One region of the Exiguobacterium sp. s130 genome, then DNA from elsewhere that is predicted to be linked to it. Evidence: predicted binding sites of a transcription regulator. Region 1 holds the regulator's gene; each other region holds the start of a gene.
What was found. The regulator Rex, encoded in region 1, represses fermentation and respiration genes when NADH is low (regulators of the CRP and FNR family bind a similar motif). The targets are predictions, from matches to a motif close to TTGTGAAATATTTCACAA.

Region 2: a site for Rex is predicted at 2,061-2,078, ahead of cydD (thiol reductant ABC exporter subunit CydD). Genes of this name have one in related genera too.
Region 3: a site for Rex is predicted at 3,321-3,338, ahead of HZS85_RS08110 (L-lactate dehydrogenase). Genes of this name have one in related genera too.
Region 4: a site for Rex is predicted at 1,623-1,640, ahead of HZS85_RS13085 (formate/nitrite transporter family protein). Genes of this name have one in related genera too.

Annotation. Positions count from the first base shown of each region.
Region 1 is NZ_JACSNI010000001.1:6,353-12,291, forward strand. Features, by position in the region: gene HZS85_RS00065 (DoxX family protein) at 1-307, shown strand, start outside; gene HZS85_RS00070 (flavin reductase family protein) at 327-920, shown strand; gene HZS85_RS00075 (hypothetical protein) at 1,066-1,488, opposite strand; gene HZS85_RS00080 (ATP-binding cassette domain-containing protein) at 1,488-3,389, opposite strand; gene HZS85_RS00085 (redox-sensing transcriptional repressor Rex) at 3,557-4,216, shown strand; gene HZS85_RS00090 (twin-arginine translocase TatA/TatE family subunit) at 4,216-4,413, shown strand; gene tatC (twin-arginine translocase subunit TatC) at 4,421-5,200, shown strand; tRNA gene HZS85_RS00100 (tRNA-Ala) at 5,305-5,380, shown strand; gene HZS85_RS00105 (S8 family serine peptidase) at 5,603-5,939, shown strand, end outside.
Region 2 is NZ_JACSNI010000004.1:259,942-265,880, forward strand. Features, by position in the region: gene cydC (thiol reductant ABC exporter subunit CydC) at 1-298, opposite strand, end outside; gene cydD (thiol reductant ABC exporter subunit CydD) at 295-2,025, opposite strand; gene HZS85_RS12365 (Rrf2 family transcriptional regulator) at 2,234-2,716, shown strand; gene HZS85_RS12370 (nuclear transport factor 2 family protein) at 2,739-3,107, shown strand; gene HZS85_RS12375 (hypothetical protein) at 3,380-3,547, opposite strand; gene ypfJ (KPN_02809 family neutral zinc metallopeptidase) at 3,631-4,473, opposite strand; gene HZS85_RS12385 (glycosyltransferase family 4 protein) at 4,667-5,785, shown strand; gene HZS85_RS12390 (peroxiredoxin-like family protein) at 5,746-5,939, opposite strand, start outside.
Region 3 is NZ_JACSNI010000003.1:113,873-119,811, reverse strand. Features, by position in the region: gene HZS85_RS08130 (ROK family glucokinase) at 1-44, opposite strand, end outside; gene HZS85_RS08125 (YqgQ family protein) at 128-331, opposite strand; gene HZS85_RS08120 (M42 family metallopeptidase) at 315-1,352, opposite strand; gene HZS85_RS08115 (GNAT family N-acetyltransferase) at 1,513-2,022, opposite strand; gene HZS85_RS08110 (L-lactate dehydrogenase) at 2,278-3,234, opposite strand; gene HZS85_RS08105 (DUF92 domain-containing protein) at 3,400-4,179, opposite strand; gene HZS85_RS08100 (5-formyltetrahydrofolate cyclo-ligase) at 4,173-4,718, opposite strand; gene rpmG (50S ribosomal protein L33) at 4,776-4,925, opposite strand; gene HZS85_RS08090 (1,4-alpha-glucan branching protein domain-containing protein) at 5,030-5,939, opposite strand, start outside.
Region 4 is NZ_JACSNI010000005.1:106,702-112,640, forward strand. Features, by position in the region: gene HZS85_RS13075 (YitT family protein) at 1-738, opposite strand, end outside; gene HZS85_RS13080 (hypothetical protein) at 875-1,477, shown strand; gene HZS85_RS13085 (formate/nitrite transporter family protein) at 1,661-2,497, shown strand; gene HZS85_RS13090 (YkvA family protein) at 2,533-2,952, opposite strand; gene HZS85_RS13095 (aminopeptidase) at 3,051-4,274, shown strand; gene murB (UDP-N-acetylmuramate dehydrogenase) at 4,330-5,244, opposite strand; gene HZS85_RS13105 (GNAT family N-acetyltransferase) at 5,486-5,939, shown strand, end outside.

The DNA of each region.
Region 1 (5,939 bases):
ACACGGCATCGCTGGAACAGGCGGTTGGTTCGAATCAATCGGCATGAAGCCAGGGAAGGCACTCGCGATTACAGCGGGTCTTGCTGAATTAATCGGTGGATTATTGTTTGCAAGCGGGGTATTCCTCTGGATCGCTGCAATCCTCATCATCGGTTCGATGCTTGTCGCGATCGTTAAAGTACACGGTGCGAATGGTTACTGGGTGACGCAGAACGGGTACGAATACAACATGGCATTGATCGTTATCGCCCTTGGAGTGGCGATGATCGGTGCTGGAGACTATTCACTCGCTGCACTCATCGGGTGAGGAAAAAGGTGGGTCATTCATGAAGTTCGAGGCATCAACGCTTAGCGCAAAAGACAATTATAAATTACTGATCGGAAGCATCATTCCGCGTCCGATTGCCTTCGTGACGACGCTAGGGGAAGACGGGACGGTCAACGCCGCCCCCTTTTCCTTCTTTACGGTCGCATCAAGTAGTCCGCCACAACTGGTGATTGCCGTACAACGGACGGATCAGGGACAAAAGGATACGGCACGTAATATCCTAGCAAAACAAAGCTATGTCATCCATATCGTCAGCGAAGAAATCGTCGACGCTGTCAATGAGACGGCTGCGCCACTCGCTTACGGTGAAAGTGAACTCGAACGGACGGATTTAACGCTCGTCGATAGCGACGCAATCGACGTGCCCGGAATCGCGGAAGCGAAAATCCGGTTCGAGATGCGCTTAACGCAACATGTCGAGCTAGAAGGTGCCGATCTTTTGATCGGGGAAGTACTGCGCTATCACGTCGCGGATGAACTCGTCGAGTCGTTCCGGATCGATGCGGCAGGATTGAAGGCTATCGCTCGCTTAGCGGGAAATGATTATGCGACGATCGGGAAAACGTTTACGATTGCTCGACCGACAAAATGATAGAAGTGTGAATGCTTGATTCAGTGTACGATCCATGTTGACGACGAACGTTTCGATTTAAATAAAAAGGAGTGGAGAGACCGGTCTAGCTACCGGAATCTCCACTCCTTTTTTCATATCGCGTATCTAGTTCATCGATCGGACTTCAAGGTTGTGGATCGATTTCGTTTGAAGAACCTTCGAGTCCGTGACGTTTACTATACTGATAACCATCGAGCAAATAAAAAATGATTGCCAGCGCCCAAACCCCGACACAACTGATCAAAAAGGCAGTCAAGGGAGTGACGCTACCATAATAGGATATGATCAATGGATCATTGAGTTCGACGAACAGTTGTGTCGTTAGAAGCGTACAACATAGTCCAGAGAGTAGACTGACGAGAAGACCGCTCCATGTCTGGATGACAAGTCCGATCATGCAAGAAATCAGAAGGAACAAAGGAAGAGCAGCATTAAAGGCATCCGGGCGGATGAAGGCGGACACGTAGTCCGCATACATCGGAACGAAATAAAGAATACCGGATAACAGTCCTTGAATCAGGTTGATGAAAAAGCTTTTCGTTCGCATCAGTGTTGGTTCTCCCATCGTTCCATCAATTCAAGTAGATCGACATCGATCTGGTCTCGTTCCGCAGATAACGCTGTCGCTTTTGGAATATCATTAAAAACTTCCGGTTCGCAAAGCAACTGTTCGATTTCCGCTGAACGCTGTTCGAGCCGTTCAATATCTTGTTCGAGTTGTTCGATTTGCTGACGGCGTTTTTTTTCTTCTTTCTGTGCTTCTTTGTCGATCGTCTTCGATGCCGTGACTTTTGCCGCTTTTGCCTCTTCGGCTTCAAGGCGAGCGATTTCTTCTTGTTCAGCCTTCTTCTCTGTGTAGTACGAATAATCGCCGAGGTATTCTGTCACACCAGCTTCACTCATCTCGATGACGCGTGTCGCGATCCGATCGATGAAGTACCGGTCATGGGAAACGAAGAGTAGCGTACCTTCATAGTCGACGAGAGCGTTCTCAAGGACCATCTTCGAATCCAGATCCAAGTGGTTCGTTGGCTCGTCAAGGATGAGGACGTTCGTCTTCCGGAGTTTCAGTTTTGCGAGCGCGAGACGTCCGCGTTCGCCACCGGACAATTCATGGACAATCTTGAAGACATCGTCGCCGCTGAACAGGAATTGTCCGAGCACAGAACGGACTTCTTGTTCGCGCATCAGTGGCCATTCGTTCCAAATCTCATCGATGACACGATTCCGGTCATTGAGTTCTGCTTGCTCTTGATCGTAATACCCGATCGAGACGCCGGTGCCAAAACGGAAATCACCGAAGAGAGGACGTAAACGACCGACGAGGACTTTTAAGAGCGTCGACTTCCCGATTCCGTTCGGTCCGACGAGTGCCAGTGATTCGCCGCGTTGCAAGCGAAACGTGATGTCTTTTGAGACAGCTTCTTCGTAACCGATTGCCAATTGATTGACTTGAAGAACGTCATTCCCGCTCTGTTTTTCGATTGGGAAGGAGAGGACCGTACTGCGTTCATCTCCATCTGGTCGGTCGAGCCGGTCCACCTTCTCGAGCCGTTTTCGAACGCTTTGAGCACGCTTTGTCGTTGTCGCCCGAGCGATGTTTCGTTGAATGAAATCCTGCATCTTCGCGATTTCTTCTTGCTGCTGTTCGAACTGTTTCATTTCTTGATCGTACAATGCCGCTTTTTGCTCGAGGTACTTCGTATAGTTCCCCGTGAACTTACGACAGACATTACGAGAGAGCTCATAGACGACATTGACGACTTGATCGAGGAAGTACCGATCGTGCGAGACGATCAGAACGGCACCACGATAACCACCGAGGTAACTTTCAAGCCAAGCGAGCGTATCGATATCCAGATGGTTCGTCGGTTCATCGAGAATGAGAAGCTCTGGTGCTTGCAGGAGCATCTTCGCTAAGGCGAGCCGTGTCCGTTGACCTCCGGACAATGTCTGGATCCGGCGTGAGTAATCGTCTGGATAAAAGCGCATGCCGTGCAGGACGGAGCGAATATTCGCTTCGAACTGATAACCACCTGCTTCTGAGAAGTCATGTTGTGCTTGATCGTACGTCTTCAGAAGTCGATCGTAAGCGACCGGGTCGTTCAAGATGTGCTCCATGCCCATCTCGATTTCCATCCGGCGCAGTGTCCGTTCTTGTTCTTGCAGATGTTCAAAGACGGTCAGCATCTCGTTCCAGATCGTCTCATTCGATTCGAGACCACTGTCTTGCGCGAGATAGCCGATTTTGACATCTTTACCTTTCATGATATCGCCCGAGTCATGACTGAGTTCACCAGCGATGATTTTGAGCAAGGTTGATTTACCGGCACCATTTCGACCGACGAGCGCAATTCGGTCGCGCTCTTGTACTTCCAATTTGATATTTTCTAAAATCGGCTCGACGCCGAATGATTTCGAGAGTTGGTTGACTTGTAAGAGTATCATTTCCATCCATCCTTCCACCCTTTAGTCTATCACGAACAAAAGCGCGAGGTCCTGCGGAATATATTATTTGTGACTCTATGTGAAGTGGTTTACAATCAAGGAGAGTAGAAAGCTTTTTGCAAAGATTTGGGTGCCACGATGGATGTGGCCGAAGGGGGAACTGCAGGATGAATGGATCAGACACAAAAATTCCACAAGCGACAGCAAAACGGTTGCCGCTATATTATCGCTTCATCCAAAGTTTATACAATTCAGGCAAGCTCCGCGTCTCTTCTGCTGAGTTAAGCGAGGCGGTGAAGGTTGATTCAGCAACGATTCGTCGCGATTTTTCCTACTTTGGGGCACTAGGGAAGAAGGGGTATGGATATAACGTTCAACATCTCTTAACGTTTTTCCGCAAAACCTTGAATCAAGATGAGGTGACGAATGTTGCCTTAATCGGGGTCGGTCATCTCGGAACAGCGTTTGCAAATTATAACTTTTTAAAGAATAATAGTACTCGGATAGTCGTTGCGTTTGATGCGGACGAAGAGAAGGTCGGAACAACGACGCATGACGTTCCAATCTATCATGTTTCGGACATGAAAGAACAAATCGAAGCGAATCAGGTCGATGTCGCCATCTTGACGGTTCCATCCCAGTTCGCACAGTCAGTAGCGGATGAGTTAGTCGAGTATGGTGTGACAGGCATTCTGAACTTTACGCCTGCACGGTTGAACGTGCCAGCGAGCGTTCGGGTTCATCACATCGATTTATCGATCGAGTTGCAGTCGTTAGTTTATTTCATGAAGCATTATTCGCAATCAGCTGAAGGAGTGAAATTATAATGGAAAACCTTATCCCGCTCACGTTAGGTATCGGACCTGCGAGTATCGGATTAATTGCTGTCGTCGCGTTGATCATCTTCGGACCGAAGAAGTTGCCGGAATTCGGTCGTGCTGCCGGTCAAACATTGAAAGAGTTCAAGAATGCCACGAACGGCATCATGGACGACGATAAAAAGGACGAACCGAAAGAGAAGTGATTGAATCATGACGGTTGATCAAGAACAAAGCATGACGTCGCACCTAGACGAACTGCGTAAGCGGATTGTCTGGTCGCTCCTCATCGTCGTCGTCCTGTTCGCTGTCGCATTTCCGCTCGTTCGACCGCTCGTCCGTTTTCTGCAAGCGGACTTAAAAGAGCTCGGTATCGGATTAAATGCCTTCAACGTCGCCGATCCTTTAATGTTGTATTTGAATCTTGCGTTCATCATCGCGCTGATTTTAGCGTCACCGTTCTGGATGTATCAACTGTGGGCATTTGTCCGACCAGGGCTTTATGAAAAGGAACAAAAAGCAACACTGACGTATATTCCAGTCATCTTCTTTCTATTTTTGGCTGGTGTAGCCTTCTCGTATTTCTGGTTGCTTCCCTTCTTGCTCGAAGTCTCAACGGATCTCGGGAAAGAATTGGGGATCGAGCAAGTCATCGGGGTCGAAAACTACTTCAGTTTCTTGATCCGGTTGACGATGCCGTTTGGTCTTCTCTTCCAATTGCCGGTCGTGACGATGTTCCTGACACGTCTTGGTCTTGTGACGCCATATTTCATGCGAAAGAATCGAAAATATGCGTATTTCGCGCTGTTCGTCGTTGCGGCATTGATCGCACCGCCGGACGTGACGTCACACTTGATGATCTCAGTGCCGTTGTTCGTTCTCTATGAAATCAGTATCTTGATTTCCGCGCGGACGTATAAAAAGGTCTTGATCCTCGAGCAACAGGCAGAGCTTGAACGACAGGCGGATTTGATGCGTGAATTGAATAAATGAATCGTGAATTCCTTCCAGCCATTTCGGGAGGAATTCTTTTTTATGAAAGCGTTATGTTTATATTGATAAAGCAGTTAGCGATGCGTATACTGAAGATAATTCATGGGGGCTTAGCTCAGCTGGGAGAGCGTTTGGCTGGCAGCCAAAAGGTCGTCGGTTCGATCCCGATAGTCTCCACCAAGTTCATACGTTCAACTCCTCGAGTGCTCGAGGAGTTTTTTTATGTTCCCAGTTAAATTCCTTCCAAATATAAAATGTCACCAAAAAGAAAAAAATTAAAAAAATAGACAAATATAAATTGTTTATTTCCATTAACTTCATTAAACTAAAAATACAGAATTTTCGTTAAACTGTTTTATTAGTATTACTACTATGGTTTTACAGAAAAGGGGAAACGAACGCATGAAGAAGAAGATTGCACTTATGGCAGCCGTCTTAATGACGTCTTCCAATCTAGTCAGTGCGCAAGGTGCACTGTCCTCGCAAGACAAAGCGACGGGTCAAAAACCGCAGGCGCTCTCACTGAAGAAATCGGGACAAGAAAAGAACTACAAACAATCGGATAAAGTCCGAGTCGTCATCGAGATGGAACAAAAACCGGCGATTCAAATCGCCCAATCTCAAAACAAGCGGTATAGCACATTGAGCAATGCCGAAAAGGAATCGATCAAGGATCGACTCGTCAGCGTCCAAAAATCAGTCAAGTCAGCTATCGCTAAAAAGGCGATTCCTGTTACAT
Region 2 (5,939 bases), on a different contig from region 1:
CGAGACGACGGTAAAATGACGTTCGCAAGTCACTAAGGATCGTAAACGTCGCCCGGTGCGAATAGTAACGTTCCGCATACCGACTGACGGCGCGCGTCAGACTCGACACTTTTTGCAGGGCGATCAAGACAGCGAGTGTCTGGATCGGTGGCAACAAGGCTGCCTTTGAAATCAGGTAACCACTTGCTGCGAATAAACCGACCGCTGTCACACCGGCGAGGACACCGAAGAAGATCGACCAGGCGATATCGCGTTTTTGATGCACCATCAACCGAAAGACTCCTAATAATTCCTTCATCGTGTTTCCTCCCCTCTCTGGACGCTACGCATCCGCGCATATTCCGAATCGCGACCAAGCAATTCATCGTGAGTGCCACGATCGACGATTCGTCCGCCGTCGAGAACGACGATTTGATCCGATCGTTCAATCGTATGCAAACGGTGCGCGACAGTGATGACGGTTGCCGATTGTCCGAGTTGCTCAATCGCGTGTTGGAGCAGTCGCTCCGTTTTGACATCAAGTCCAGTCGTCGGTTCATCAAAGACGACGACGTTCGGTCGTTTCAAGAACGCTCGTGCTAACGCAACACGCTGTTTTTCGCCACCCGATAGACCACGTCCACCTTCTCCGATCACCGTGTCGATCCCTTCAGGCAACGTCGCAATCAACTCCTCGAGCCCTGCCGCCTGCGCCGCTTCGAAAATCTCTTCCGGCGTCGCTTGACGAAGCTCACCAATCGCGATGTTTTCTGCCAGTGTTCCGGCATACAGATACGGATGTTGAGAAATGTAGCTCAACTGACGGAACCAGCTTGTTTCCTCCACCTGACCGCGCTCGGTCCCGTCGAGTAGAATCCGTCCTTCTTGTGGATCCGCGAGTCCGGCAATCAACTGCAAGACGGTCGATTTACCGGCCCCACTGCGACCGATCAATGCTACCTTTTGATACGGCTCAATCGTAAGCCCGATATCTTGTAAGGCAAAACGTCCTTCTTGGTACGTAAAGCCGACTTCATCCAAGACGATTCGTGGTGGACGATTGGTCGTGAGTTCCGATTGACCGAATGCAACAGGACGATCATCTGCCGTCAGTTCGGCTGCGATCTGTTTCGCTGCTGCCACACTACCGCGTCCCGTATGGAAAGCAGCCCCCATCTCTTTTAAGGCAAGATAGTATTCTGGTGCCAACACGAGCATCAAGAACGCTGGGATAAAGGTGATGCTTTGAAACAGAATCAAACGCAGACTGACTTCAAGTGCAATCATTCCCATGCTGAGCATCGAGATGAACTCAAGCATCAATGACGACAAGAAGGCGAGCTTCAAGACCGTTAATGTCGCATCTCGGAAATCGAGACTGCTTTTTTCGATGACGTCACGCTGTCGTTTCGCGCGACCGAATAACTTCAAGGTTATCAGTCCTTGTAACGTATCGAGGAACGTTCCTGAGAATGCCGTCATCTTCTCGAGTTGAGCATCGGCCCGCTTTTGCGTCATGATGCCGATGATGATGTAAAACAACGGAATGAACGGCGCCGTGATCATCATGACAAGACCCGTGATCCAGTCATAGCTGAATGCCGCAATCAAGACCATCAATGGAACGATTGTCGTCTGGACGACTTTCGGCAAATATTGACTATAGTAGCTGTCCATCTCGTCTACTGCATCGAGCAAGACACTGACCTTCTGTCCCGCTTGCCCTTGTAGCATCATCTCGACTGAGCGACTCGTATATTTCGCAACGAGTGCTTCCCGAAGCGCCTGCTTCATGTGTGCCGATAACGTCGTACCAAGACGACCGTTCCAATACGTCACGGCGACTCGGAGCAACAGCATCCCGAGAACGACGAGCAGTAAAGGAATAACGGCTTCAAACGGTTGTTCTTTTAGGAAAATGCGATCGACCGTCAACACGATGCCGTATGACTGACCGACGACCGCGACCCCCATCAGGAAAGCCGCGATGATGAATTGAATGAGAATACTGCGTGGAATCTGGACGATTCCTTTTAATGGATTCATATACAAACGTCCTTTCACGAAGTGTGAACGACTTTTAGTGAATATTTTCACATATCGTACATTTAGTATATCTAATCTGGAACGGGGATGCCATGCAGATGCTGTCGAAAAGGTGTGACGGTTTTGTGAGAGCATAAAACTCGACAATCCTTTCGAATGAAACTATTATGGATAGATATTATCCACGTTTAACGAAAGGAGTCTTTCTATGCAAATGAAAACCGGGGTCGAGCAATCCGTCTACGCGATGTTGCTTTTGACCTTCCTTCCAGATCGCGCTGTGTTGCCCGGTGAATTCATCAGCCAGCAACTCGGTGCTTCACCGACCTATTTCCAAAAGCTCTTACGAAAACTCGTTCAGGCGGATCTGTTGTATTCCGTACCGGGTGTCAAAGGGGGCTTTCGCTTGCGACGTCCGGCAGACGAAATTCAAATCTTCGATGTCTATCAAGCCATTGAGGGCAAACAGACATTGTACGCGTCAAGTGGTGTCTTTGAAGATTTGATGGGGATTCAGGAACAGGAGATCGGTCTGCTCTCGAATCTGATGACAGAGGCAGAAGATGCGTGGCAATCGACGTTGAAGCGCGAATCAATCGGCTCGATCCGTCAAGCAATTGACGCCTCCTGTCCACCAGAACATTTAGAACGGTTGCATGCGTTAATCACAGACCGGATGATGACACTTTAATGAACAGAAAGAAGTTTTTACTATGGTATTGAATCGTTATTTCGACTTATTCGACGCGTCACGCACAGATGAACAAGCTTTTGAGGATCTCGTTTCCTTATTCACGACAGACATCACGTTCGTCCTGAACGGACAACCAAAGTACGGCATCGACGCCTGGAAACAATTCGTCCGTCATGTGTTTACAACGAATCAAGACATTAAGCACATGTACGCCGGCTGGGAAGAAACAACACCCGGAACATATGAAACACGCTGGGCAGTTTGCGGAAAACGGGCAGACGGTAGTGTCTTCACGCAAGACGGAAAAGATATCGCACGTCTCGATGAAAACGGACGGATCGCTTACCTGGAAAACGTTCCAGATGATCCGACGATGTTCCGTTCATAAGATGGCTTTTAAATAACGAAGAGGCTGACTCGAAAGTCAGTCTTTACAAAGATAAGGGTGGCAGAATAATAAACTGCTATCCTTATCTCGTAACAAAAAGAATGACGCGTCACACGCCACTCCTACAGGAACAAGCGCATTTATGCGCTGTCAGAGACGAACAAGACCCGCTTTCCTGCTTCAACAAAGCAGGAAAACTGGCTTGTGTCTCGCCTGAGGAAAGGGCGTGAAAAGACGCGTCATTCTTTTTTTAAGTCAGCCTCTTTTGGTATTTAGCGCTTCAGTACGAGTCGTTTCAACAAATAGCCCGTGATGACAAGTAATGACGCAATGGCGAAATAGACCATGTAGATCAACAAGTCCGGTGCAAATCTTGACACGATGTACGTCAATACGACGACAGCCGTATACAGCAACAAAAATAGACTGATGTGCTTCAACTTCGACACTCCCCTTTGAATCCTTCTCTCTTCTTTACGGAAACGATTGGAAAATGTTTCAAAAGGTATGTCTTTACTTCGTTTTATAGATTCTTCGCTTTGAATGTGTCTCCACCTTCGATCGTGCCGTTATCAAAGCCTTTTTGGAACCAACGTTCCCGTTGCGCCGATGTGCCGTGGGTGAAACTTTCCGGTACGACATATCCTTGTCCTTTCTCTTGTAACGTATCGTCCCCAACAGCATTCGCTGCCGTCAACGCTTCTTCGAGATCGCCTTCTTCGAGCAAGTTTTCGCCTTGCGCGTGATGCGCCCAGACGCCGGCATAATAATCTGCCTGTAGCTCGAATCGAACGAGGTACTTGTTGAACTTCTCCTCACTCATTTGCTTTCGAAGTGGCATGATCTCATCCGATTTTCCGAGTAACGTCTGGACATGATGCCCGACTTCATGCGCAATGACATACGCCATCGCAAAATCGCCCGGTGCTCCGTATTTCGTCTGCAGTTCATCATAAAAGCTTAAATCAATGTATAATTTCTGATCACCGGGACAGTAAAAGGGACCGACGGACTTCCCTGCTTGTCCGCAAGCCGAACTAACTTGATCCGTATACAAGACGAGTGTCGGTTTTTTATAGGTCTTACCATCTTCTTTAAATTCTTTTGTCCAGACTCGTTCCGTATCGGCCAAGACGACGGAGACGAAGTCCGCTGCTTCTTTTTCCTGCGCTGTTTCCTCATACGTCGTATTTTGCTGATCCCCACCGGTTAAGTCTCCGAGTAGTTCAGTTGGATTCCCACCCATCAAAGTGATGACGATCAGCAGGATGATTCCGACACCACCGCCGATACCGGCGATTCCTTTTCCACCCATTCCTCGCCGGTCCTCGACGTTTGAACTTCGTTCTCTTCCCTTCCATTTCATGTGTTTTCCTCCTACCCGTTTCGTTATTGTTCTTTACCCAAAAGCTTTTATACGTAACGCTTCAGCACATCATAGATGAAACAGAAGTCATTTGATTTGAAGGATTTTCTAGGAATATCCTTCTACTGTAGAGAAGATTAGTAGCAGAACCGATCTTTCGGATCCAATTTTTTCTACACAAAGGAGGTACGACATGAAGCCTCATCTACTTTTTTTATCTTGGCGTGATGCTCGACATCCACAAGCTGGAGAAGCTGAAACTTTTATTCATGAAATGTTGCGGCGTGTCAGTACTACCTACCGAGTTACCCATTTGTCCGTCTCATTCAAGGGCGGATCACCGACGGAGTATCGAGATGGTATCACTTACCTCCGTTATGGTACGACAGCTTCTCTTATTCCATATGCACTTTATTATTACTGGTCTTATGCTAAAACGATTGATTTAGTTCTGGATCATTTGAATGGGTTTCATTTCTTCACACCATTTTATGTTCCACGTCATAAACGAACTTTATTTCTTTATCAATTGATTCGTGAACGTTGGTCGACGACGCTTGTGTTTCCTTTTTCAAAGCTTGGCGAATGGACAGAGACTCGACGGTTAAGCTGGTATAAAGATAGTCATGCCTTGACTATCAGCCCCTCTGTTGTAGATGAACTGCAAAGTGCTGGTTTTACTAACAGTCATATCACGATGTTGCCGCCAGGACTTTCTTTTTCCCCATGGTCTGAACAGGAATGGGAGTTAAAAGAACATGTTCCAACCTTTCTATATATCAATCGTCGGAACGAAAAAGAACTTCAAGATATTGTAGAGTCATTCCTCATGGTCCAACGTGAGTTTCCTGAGACACGCCTCTGGCTGATTGGTATCCGTAACAGCTCTCATCTTTTGCAATACCTTACACTTCCCCTTCCTAAAGAAGTGAAGGATGCTATCACATATTACGATTCAGTCACTGAAACAGAAACGCGTCGCATGATGAGTCGTGCCACCGCTCTCCTCTTCCCTTCCATACGCGAAAGCGTGGGTTTTCCTATAATTGAAGCGGCGGCAGTCGGAACACCATCCATCGTATATGATGCTCCTGGTGTCCGAGACGCCGTTCAGTACGGCATGACAGGCTACATGGCTAAAAACAAAACACCTGGTGCACTCGCTGCAGAAATGCGAGCTTGTTTCCGAGATCCAGAGGAGTACGAAGCCATTCGCATCTCCGCTCATCATTTTGCACGGGCAATGGATTGGCAACAGACTGATCTCAAATTTCAAGAATGGCTGAGACGAGTACTTCTTGACACAAAATAAAGGGAAACTTCAAACGGTCTGACTTCTCCCAACAAGTAGAGAGAAGCCAGACCGTTTAAGTCAATCTTCATACTTTTATTCTGTTCGAGGTTTTGGAGGATGTGTTCTGGATCAACACGTTTCGTATAATCGGACGGTACTTCTGCGAAACGAA
Region 3 (5,939 bases), on a different contig from region 1:
TTCACTGTCGTTCCACCGATATCAATGCCGAGTAACCATTTCATTGCTCTGTCTCCCCTATGCTCATATAATGTCTACTTGTTCATTTTAACGGACACACTCGTATTGCGCAAAGGGTTGCGCAACCTTAAACATTATCGGATTGTGAACGTTTTAACTCATGTCGTAAGATGAGTTTTGCTGAATCATACTGACGTTGCTCTAAAACGCCTGCTTCTTGCAATTCATCAAGTTCGAGCATCATCATCGCAATATCTGATGCTCGATCTCCTAGATAGATGAATGTTCCGTACGTCTTAAGTAACTGTTGTACATCATACAGTGTCTTCATCGACCATCGGCTCCTTTACATACGCATGTAGCAAATCATAGGTCGCTTGTAATGACGTCTCATGTGTTCGCTCGTAAGAATGGCTCGATTCAATCCCCGGACCAAATAGTCCGTGTCGAACATCATGGCCCGCACGCACTGCTGCCGAAGCGTCCGAACTATAGAACGGATAAATATCAACTTTATATGGGATACTATTGCGTTGTGCTAGACGTGTTAGCTGATGACGTAACTCTAAGTCATACGGACCGGAACCGTCTTTTGCACAAATCGAGACCGTGAATTCGTCAGAGTGCTGACCATCTCCTAACGCACCCATGTCGACCGCGATATATTCTGCGACTTCTTCCGTGAATCCAGCATTTCCACCGAACCCAACCTCTTCGTAATTTGAAATCAGGATCTGGACCGTGTGTGGCAGGTCGATGGTTTTCCATGCTTTAATCAATTCGAGCAACAAAGCAACCGATGCTTTATCATCGAGATGGCGCGATTTCACAAACCCAGTTTCCGTATAGAGGAAACGCGGATCAAACGTCACGACGTCTCCTACTTCAATCCCCGCGACCCGCGTCTCTTCTGCTGTCGTCGAACGAATATCAAGTCGGACTTCGATATTATCAGCGGACCGTTCCGTTTTATTCGTCTCGCGTGACGTATGGACACTCGAATGATGGAAAACAATCGTACCGGAAATCGTTTGACCGTCCATCTTATGAATGAGACAGTTCTCTCCTTCGATCGCTGTCCAAGCATACCCACCTAACTGTGATAAACTGAGTCGCCCCGTTGGCAAAATCTCTTTTACCATTGCACCTAACGTATCGACGTGTGCCGTCAGCAATCGTGTACGGTTTGAAGCGCCAGGCAAAGTCGCTAAGATCGCTCCCTTTTCAAGTTTGCGATACGTGATCCCGTCTGCAACCAAACGCTTTTCTACATATGTAATCGCTTCTTTCGTCGAACCTGTCGGACTTGGAATCGAGACCAGCTCTTCAATCGTACGTATGACTTCTTTCATGTTCATTCGCTCCCTTTCAATCGGACTACACCGTACTATCCGCTTTGTTTTCATGATAACAAATATTCATTCTTTGTCGGTACTGATATCCTATATGCACTACGCGAAAAAGCTGTAGCACTTTTTTGCTACAGCTTTTTGTCCACACCATATAATGAACTTAGACGTATTTTTTCATCCAAATATCATCGCGGTATGTGCCGTCTTCTAATTTTACAGAGTCTGGATCTTCGGCATATACTTCAAAGCCGAGCGATTCGTAAAGACTTTGCGCTGCTTCATTTCCTGATAATACGGCAAGAATGACTTGCTCAACGTCTGGTAACTTCTTCGCCTCGTCGATCAAGGCCTCCATTAGAGCACGACCGGTCCCTCCACGATATTCAGGCGAAACATATACTCCGGAAATCATCGCTTTGTGCGACTCACGTGACAGTTCGTATGGCTTGACCTGACCAAACCCAAACAATACATCGCCGTCGAACATACCTAGCCAAATCTCATCGGAGTCGGGTTCTCCTTCTAGACCTTCTCGTACTTCGCGGAGCGGGGTTTGCTGTTCATCGTCAAACGAATGACCGAAAGCATCTGGATGATTCTTTAATCCCTCAAGGCGTAGATTCCAGTATTGTTCTGCATCCTCTTTAGTTAATTTTCGAAAAGTATACATGACTGTCGATTCTCTCCTTTTTTGGGTTTCATGACGTACAAAAAATAACGGAAAAACGCTTCTATCTCTTACTTAACCTTTTTCTAGTAAAATAAAACCTAGATTTTTTCTCTTTAATTTCACTTAAATACAGTAGTGATGTTTGCCTCTTCTTTTTTCTCATAACAAAAACTCAAAGGTGGACACTAAGATACAGGATCACCATTTGAGTTTTTAAGCTCTCTATTTATGAGGTTTTCGTCATGCTTCGCGCCGTTAACCTTGCAAGACAGGTTCGAGCGTCTGACGCAATACATCAGCAGAATGATGAAACTTCTTCATTTCTTCTTCCGTCAACGCGACTTCAATGATTTCCCGCACACCTTGACGATTGATGATCGCCGGTACTCCGATGTGAATGCCGGAAATCCCGTACTGCCCATCTACATATGCCCCGACCGTCAACAAACAGTTCTCGTTCCCAAGGATGGCACGCACGATTCGAACAAGTCCAAGTCCAATCGCATAATAAGTTGCTCCTTTACGTTCGATGATATGGTAGGCAGCATCCCGAACGTTGATATAGATTTGATCAAGGTCTGCTTGAGAATAACGATTGTCCTCAGCAAGCAGTTCATCAATCGTTTTTCCGTAAATACGGCTATTACTCCAGGCAGCGAATTCCGTATCTCCATGTTCTCCAAGAATGTAGGCATGGGCATTGCGAGAATCGATGTGAAAGTATTCTCCAAGCATTTGACGCAGACGTGCTGTGTCGAGTACCGTTCCTGATCCAAATACGCGTGATTTTGGAAGACCGGAATACTTCCAAGCCAGATGTGCCATGATATCGACAGGATTGGAAGCAACGACGATGATACCGTCAAAACCGGAATCCATAATCTGACGAATCATTTCTTTCATGATCAATGCATTCTTTGCGACGAGATCAAGTCTCGTCTCACCTGGTTTTTGAGGAGCTCCCGCCGTGATGACGACGACCTCCGCCTCTCGGCAGTCCATATACTCTCCAGCCCAGATTCGCATCGGTGAAGAGCTAAATGGTGTTCCGTGGTTTAAGTCCATTGCCTCGCCTTCTGCTTTGGCTTTGTTGACATCAATGATGACAAGTTCTTCACAAAGTCCAGCTGTTGACATCTGATAAGCAAAGCTTGAACCAACTGCACCAGCTCCAATGAGGGCTACCCGTGTCACTTTCGCATGTAATTCCATATCGTTATGTCCACCCTTTCATTCGTCCTAAGAGTTTGTTAACTATCTCACAAATAAATTGTAACATCTTTCACATTCTTTGTACCATGTGAAATTAATCACATTTGTCCATTTTGTGTCATTAATATCCTAACATAAGGAATTACACACTCATATACTTTCCAGTTACCAGAATCGAATGATGATAAACCCGATTCCACTCGCTAAACCACTTGTTAAGACATTGACAGCATCATTCCCTAAAAGTCGAATGCCTGAAACGTAAACGGTCGGTTGACCATGGTGTTCTCGCTTTTCCGTGTATTCCCCACAAACCGAACATCGGTAAACGCGTTGCCCTACTGCTCCAAATAGTGTATCCAGTAGGCTCCCGAGTACACCGATGCTTGTTACGAGTAAGACGTCTCTTAAAGAAAGAGAAAATATCCAATGCGCTGCTACCGCAATGAATGCAGCTCCTGCAATCGTACCGACCGTTCCAATTAGCGACATCGCTCCACTCGTCCCTGCTGGTACCCGCCGTAACGTTTTGAGCGACCACGGATCACGTCTTGAGAGCGGCCCGATTTCGGATGCCCACGTATCAGCATTCGATGCTGCGATGACGAATAGAAATAACAAGAGATACGCAAAATCCATCGTCATGGCATACGCTAAGGCAGCAACGAACGCTACCCCTCCATTCGCAAGAACCTGCCATCCGTCACGCGCGCCATCTTTCTCAACGATGGAGTCGACCGATTGTTTTCTGGATCGTCCAACCTTCGATAACAAGCTCGAGCTACCAAAGAATAGTAAGAGTACTACTAATCCTTGCCATCCAAATCCAAATGAGACACCACTACCGACGAGCAGGGTCATGATCGCACCACTTGTCGTCAATAAATGAAAAGATCGTCCGGTCCAAGCAAGCAATAGACAAAACAAAATGGTCGCGCTCAGCATCGGATGACCTCTAAATCAGTGACGATCAGATCAACGGGGATATCAAAGGCTTCTACTTCAAAATCGGAAAGAAGTTGTTCGGAAAAGGCAATCGATACTTTACATCCTGCATAGGTCACGAGTGCACGATCGTAATAGCCTCCTCCCCACCCTAAACGATATCCGTCCCGTCGATAGGCACGACCCGGAACGAGACAAAGCTCTGCTTGAGCAAGTGAAGCCCGACGTGCTGAAGCGGTCGGTTCAGCAATTCCCATCTGATTTGCTTGAAGTTGATCTTCTGGTCCATGTTCATAAAAGACCATCTCGTCTCCCACTACTTTTGGTATCAAGACCGTCTTGCCCTCTTGCCACGCCTGTTCAATCAGCATTCTTGTATCACATTCATTTCGAAAAGCTAATGTGATCGCGACACATGTCGCTTGTTGCCACTCAGGCAACAACAAAACATGTTCGTAAATCAACCGTTCCTTCTCCGTACGATTCTCCAATACATCTAATCTTTCTTTGATCAGACGGCGTACTTCTTGTTTGTTCATGACTGTCTTCCTTTCCACAAAAAAAGCCATCACACGAAGTGACGGCTTCCATCTCAATTATTTCACTTCACGGTGAAGTGTGTGCTTACGGAGACGTGGGTTGTATTTCTTCAACTCAAGACGCTCTGGGTTGTTACGCTTGTTCTTTTTAGTGATATAAGTACGGTCACCAGTTTCAGTGCAAGCTAATGTGATTTTAACGCGCATGGGATTCCCTCCTATCTAGCTCTCGATGTATCAAGTGATTTTGCTTTACATAAGGTTAAGCATACTCAAGTATCGTACCAAGAAAGGAAAGGAATTGCAACTGTTCATCCGTTCTTTTTCGGATTCGTCACGTGTTGATATGGTTTTTCAAGGTTCTCTTCAAAACGCAGTGGCTTCTTTTCGACGTGATACTCTTGTTCCACCCCGTGACGTGACTCTTCTCGTTCTAGATAAACGACCGCTGATTGGCGCAACGCATCTCCTTCAAGTCGTTTTAAGGCAACGACCAGACCACCTGAACGATCAGGAGAACGCTCACTTTCGACATCGTAGACGTTACTTACGAGTGGCAACTCTTTCATCTTCGCGATAGCTTGGGCAGCTGATGCGGTCTCCATGTTGAAGTTGTGGATGACTGCGAAATCAACGATCTTACTCAAGGCTTGCGCTTGGCGTAAGAATGCTAAATTTAGTGCCGCCAGTTGGTTATAGGTCTGAACGAGCGGTAGACCCGTCACTTGCACTCCGTAAACATGAACACCTTCTTCAAATCGATACGCTTCTGGATGTTCCGTGACGACATAGACATTCTCACCAGCAGCAGCAAGTCGTCGAGCGAGCTCCGAAGCCGGCCGGTCTGACGCATCATATTGTCGGACGAACAACAAGATGGCGTCCGTATTCCAAGATTTCTCACGCTTCACTGCCACGTAGTAATCATGTGCTGTCAAGAAGACATCCGGTTCAATATCTGAATCTTGAAGGAAAGGATATTCGCGATATCGATCATCCAACCATTCCACCGTCAGCTCCTCAGCATCCAGGCGACGCTCCGTTTCTTCAAAACGTAGGATGTGCTCCCGGAAACGATTCGCAGCATATTGAGCTGTCGTCTGTCCATCGAGGATGAACGGCCAGTCGCTCGAGACAGCGAGGAGGTATTCTCGAATGAGTTGACGCTTTGCTTTGACAGTCAACGCATCTTGATGACGATTTCGGGCTACGACACCTGCT
Region 4 (5,939 bases), on a different contig from region 1:
GACATAGACCATTTTCTTCGTTCGGTTGGAGTATCCTCCCCGTGCATCAAGGATCGTCACACCACGACCAAGTTCTTTTGTGATGACTTCATTTATTTCATCCGCCTTTTCGCAAATAATGATACATTGCTTAGAAGCGGAATAAAAACTGTAAACCGTTTGAAGAGCTTTGGCGCGAACGAAGCTCATGATAAGAGCATACATAACGTGTTTCAAATCGAAGACCCACCATACCAAGATATAGATGACAAGATCTTGTATCAGAAATATGCGAGGAAGTGGCCAATTATGAAAACGAGCAAAGAAAAACTTTCCAAGAATATCGAGTCCACCTGTCGATGCGCCACCAAAGAAAATCAATGCCATCGCAAGACCAGAGACTAGACCGGCAAAGATGGAGGCAACAAGCGGATCGTTCAATGACTCGGGAACGATCTGAGTCGGAATCCAGTCGATTAAAAAAGAAGAGGCAACGACAATGATGCCAGATAAGAACATGAATCGCTTTCGTAAGAAACGGAAACCTAAAAGGAAGAGGGGAATGTTTAAGAGCAATTGTGTTAATCCGATTGGGGTGTGGAAAAGCTCTTGAAGGACAAGCGTGATCCCCATGATACCACCTGATCCGATATCATTTGGAGATAGTAGTAAGCTGATGTACAAGGAATACAGCAGCGTACCTATGATTAAAAAACTGATTTTTTCAACTCTCTTTTTCTGTGGGTGTGTTGTAGTCATGGCATTATGATGAGTGACCTCATGCTCCTCCTTCTGTGAGTATCTGCCTGCAAGAGTACGCCCATATGCATAAAATTTCAACCCTTCTTATGAAAAAAGATGAAAAAGGGTAAGTTTTTTTAGGAAGGTGATGAAAATGAAGAAAACATTCTTGATTATAGGCTGTATTTGTTTAGGCGTATTGGTGGGGATTCGTCTTTTTCAACAACCAGACGAAGAAAACCAACGATCTATTTGGCATGATGGTGATCTCGTAGCTAGACAAGTCGGTGCTTCCATGATGAATACGGTAGCTGTTCGCCAATTAGCTGAACAACTCCCGTTTTCATCAGAATTAAAACAGGTAGATGTCGAAGGAGAGTCGTTACGGCTCGCTTATGACGTCACAGGCAAAGAACGGCGTGCTTGGATCGGGACCGATACTGGTACATTACAAATGAATCAGGATTTCTTGAACGCTCGCTTATCAAAAGTACTTATGCATCATACGCTCGTTTTATTTTCGACGATTCCTGACTTGACCAATCTTGAAATTCACTATACCGATCCCTATTCGAAAGCTGATTTTAAGATAGATCGTAGCGCGTTCGACATCTATACACCATCTGACATCGAACGCGCTACGTCATCGTCTGGACGTTTTAATCGTGTCGTCATCGATGGATATGTGCTTGATTCCTCCAGACGACAAACCTTTTTCGAGCGTTTCGCATCAGGATTTTCGATTCAAACTAATTAATTGTATAAAGCAAGAAAAGGCATTTTTCACAATCTCGACACAATGATATCGTTTACATCTCGTTCTTTTATGAAAACGATAAAACAGGTCTAATCAAGACTTGAACATCTCTTAAGATGGAAGTATTATAATAAATGAACAAACATTGTGAAGTGTTGAACAAAAGGAAGAGAGGTTTCTACAATGAACGAGGTAGAAGCATTAGAAGGGTTACGGAATAAAGCAATCAAGTCGACACGTATGCTACAACTGCGTCCTCTCGAATACTTAGTTCGTGCTATGTTAGCGGGGATATTCATTGGATTTGCAATCATTTTTACCTTAAAAGCAATTAACGGGCTGTATTTGGCAGAATCACCTGCCGCGACACTTGTCGGTGGATTGACGTTCGGAGTGGCACTCGTCTTGATCATTTATGGCGGTGCAGAACTGTTTACAGGGAATACGATGTATTTCACGACGGCAACGATGCGCGGCTATACAACGAAGATGGATACGATGAAAGTCTGGTTGATTTGTCTGATCGGAAATGGTCTTGGAGGATTAGCATTCGCATTACTCTTCTCTCAAACAGGTATCTTACAGGAACTTGGAATGAACAATTGGTTGTTTGCTGTATCGGAAACAAAAATTCATCATTCGACGTGGGAAATCTTTACCCGGGCAATCTTCTGTAACTGGATGGTCTGTTTAGCAATTTTCATTCCGAAGAACATGAAGAATGAATTAGCGCAGATCATGATGATGATGGTACTTGTCGCAGTCTTCTTCGCATCAGGATTTGATCATGTCATCGCAAATATGGCATTGTTCTCTATCGCATTAATCGTGCCACATCCGGATACGATTACGTTTGCAGGAGCCATGCACAATCTGTTACCGGCTTTAGCTGGGAATATCATCGGTGGAGCAGTCTTCATGGGAATGATTTATACGTGGTTGAATAAAGAAAAACTAGAAATAGATGAATCACGTCAATCTACGGCACCGGTTCATATCGCTTCTAAACAAAATGCATAATGAAAAAGCAGCTGTCGCGACAGCTGCTTTTTCATTCATTCCATATGTTGAAAGCGATCAACATCTGCGGCGAGTTCTTCGTAAATCGTTTCGACGATTTGTGCGTCATCAAAGAGTCCGAGGACGTTATCGTCCGGTAAGGCGTCAACAGGAGACGTAAAGTACAGAACTGCCGTTAGCAATAATTGTTCTTGCTCTGCATGCATCTCGAATTTTTTCTGATAGAGGGCACGAAGCATTTCGAGTAGTTGTTTTAATTGGAAATAAAGGACGAGTTCTGCCTCGCGTTCGATATCAGAACTTTCCGTAGACGCGATATCTTGTGTCAGATGTGCGAGTCCGATTTCTGCTCGAATCAACAATTCTTGTTGTGCTTTTTCATCACCGACGAGATCGAGTGCCTGTCGGTGAAAATACGTATAAGCTGATTTAAAATCTCCGGGTGTGAATTCCATGATGATGCCTCCTTCTCTTCTCTATCTAGTTTCGCCTTATTTCTTGCAAAATTGCAACTATTTCGTGAAAATAAAGATACAAGAAAGGGGATTACATAATGCCGACACAAGCAGAATTACAACAGTACGCGTCTTTAGCAGTGCGTACCGGGATCAATCTACAGCCAGGACAACAATTGGAGGTGCGAGCGGGAATCGAGAATTTACCACTTGTTCGCGAAATCACACGTGTAGCATATGAAGTAGGTGCTACGCAAGTATATGTACAATGGTCAGATGATGAGATGACGAAAATCCGTTATTTTGATGCACCAGAAGACTCGTTTGATACATTCCCGGATTGGTTAAAAGCACGTTACGATCAGCTTGCAGAAGAAAAAACAGCATTCTTATCAGTCGTCAGTGAAGATCCAGATTTATTAAATGGTGTTGATTCAAGTCGAATCGCGCGTGCGAATAAAGCAGCTGGTATTGCTCTCGCCAATTGGCGAAAGTTCGTCATGAGTGACAATGTCAGCTGGTGTGTCGTAGCAGCACCTTCTGAAAGCTGGGCGAAGAAAGTATTTCCTGATGCAGAGGAACCGATTGAGGAACTGTGGGCAGCTATTTTGAAGGCAACCCGTGCTGATCAAGCGGATCCGGTTGCTGCATGGGCGGATCATGATCATAATCTGCGTTCAAAAGCGAAATTCCTGACAGAGAAGAAATACAAAACATTGCATTATACAGCGCCAGGAACAGAGTTATCAATTGAATTACCAGAACGTCACGTTTGGTTAGGTGGCGGTGGTCCGAATGCAGATGGTGTTGATTTTATCGCGAATCTGCCGACTGAAGAAGTGTTCACATTACCGAAGAAGACAGGTGTTAACGGTCATGTTTCGAGTACGAAACCACTCAGCTACAGTGGTAACTTGATTGATGAATTTACTCTTTGGTTCGAGGACGGAAAAATCGTCAAAGCGGAAGCGAAACAGGGGCAAGAAGCATTGGATGATTTAATTTCCCTCGATGAAGGTGCCCGGTATCTCGGAGAAGTCGCGCTCGTACCACATCGTTCTCCGATTTCTGATTCAGGTATTTTATTCTACAATACGTTGTTTGATGAGAATGCTTCGTGCCACTTAGCAATTGGTCGTGCGTACTCGACGTGTCTTGAAAATGGTCCTAGTCTTTCAGCGGAAGAACTAGAAGCACAAGGTGCGAACGACTCGATGACGCATGTCGACTTCATGATTGGATCCGCGGATCTATCAATTGAGGGAGAACTTGCAGACGGGACGCGTGAATCAGTCATGCGTGACGGAAACTGGTCGATCTAAATGAATAAAAAGGTGAGTCCAAATACTGGGCTCACCTTTTCTGATTAGATTATTATCAAGCTTCTTCCCCAATGATTTTTACTTCTGTCTCAAGTAAAATACCGAATTTTTCTTGGACGGTTTCTTGTACATGGCGAATGAGTGCAATGTAGTCAGATGCTGATGCGTTTTCGACGTTGACGATAAAACCGGCGTGTTTCTTTGATACTTCAGCACCACCGATGCGGGTTCCTTGGAGTTCACTATCTTGAATCAATTTACCCGCAAAATAGCCTTCTGGACGTTTGAAGACACTACCACAAGAAGGATATTCGAGAGGCTGCTTTGTTTCTCGTTTATGCGTTAGATCATCCATGACTTCCTTGATCAATGCTGGATCACCCTCCGTCAAAGCAAATCGTCCTTCGAGAATGATGTATTCTTTCTTTGAGAAACAACTCGTCCGGTATCCCAGTTCGAGTTCATCATGCGAAATGTTCAACAGATCCCCTTGTCGTGTCAAAACAGTGGCGCTATGAAGGCAATCTTTGACTTCTCCACCGTAGGCGCCCGCATTCATGATCAACGCGCCACCAATCGTTCCCGGAATCCCGCAAGCGAATTCAAGACCACTCAGTTGATGCGCATACGCAACACGAGACGCCTCGATGATTGCTGCGCCACTTTGAGCGACGAGTTCATGTCCTTCGACCGAAATGTCGGTTAACTTTTCAAACGAAAGAACGATACCGCGAATACCGCCATCACGTACGACGAGATTTGATCCGTTCCCGAGCAATGTCAAAGGGATGCCTCGTTCGTAAGCATATCTTACGACAAAAGCCGTTTCTTCATAAGACGTTGGGATGATGAAGAGATCAGCGATTCCTCCCATTTTTGTATACGTATGATATTTTAAAGGTTCATTGATCAGTACAGATTCTTTTGAAATGCCTTCATATAGCCCTGTCATTACTTGTTCAGTCATCATGGTCTCAGTCCTTTTCATAAATTCCTATCCAGCGCTTATGCGCTCAAAATATATTTTAACATTAATTGTGCAGTCGTTGTTCAACATACTGTTCCCAAAATACCGACTTATGCCGGGAATTGCAAGCAGTAGGGAGTGAATGTCATCGATTAGTAATGAAAAACATCGCACAGATAGAATAATAGGGAAGAGGAATGAAGGGAAAAGAACTCGGGAAAAGAAACATAAGGAGGCGATGAGTATGGAAAGTGAACGATTATGGATGCGACCATTCGAAGAAGTGGATTTCAGCTTTTACAAGTCACTTGTTCAAAATGAGCAAGTCATGCGCTATATCAATGGTGGCGTTGCTCTGAGTGAAGATGAGGCACGAGAATGGTTCGATCGACAATTGGAACGATACTCGGATGAACGACAAACTGGTTTTTTGCTGTTATTCAAAAAAGAAACGAATGAACCAATCGGTTTCGCTGGATTATTGATGCAGGAAGTGGATGGAAAAGAAGAATTAGAAGTCGGTTATTGGCTCGAACCGAAGCACTGGAAAGTCGGTTATGGTCGTGAAGCAGCGAAACGACTAATGATGGAAGCTTTTAATCGAGGGCATGATCGAATCATCTCGATCATTCATCCCGATAATCGTTCTTCTCAAAATGTCGCTCGTGCAAACGGTCTGAACTGGGAAAAAGATACGA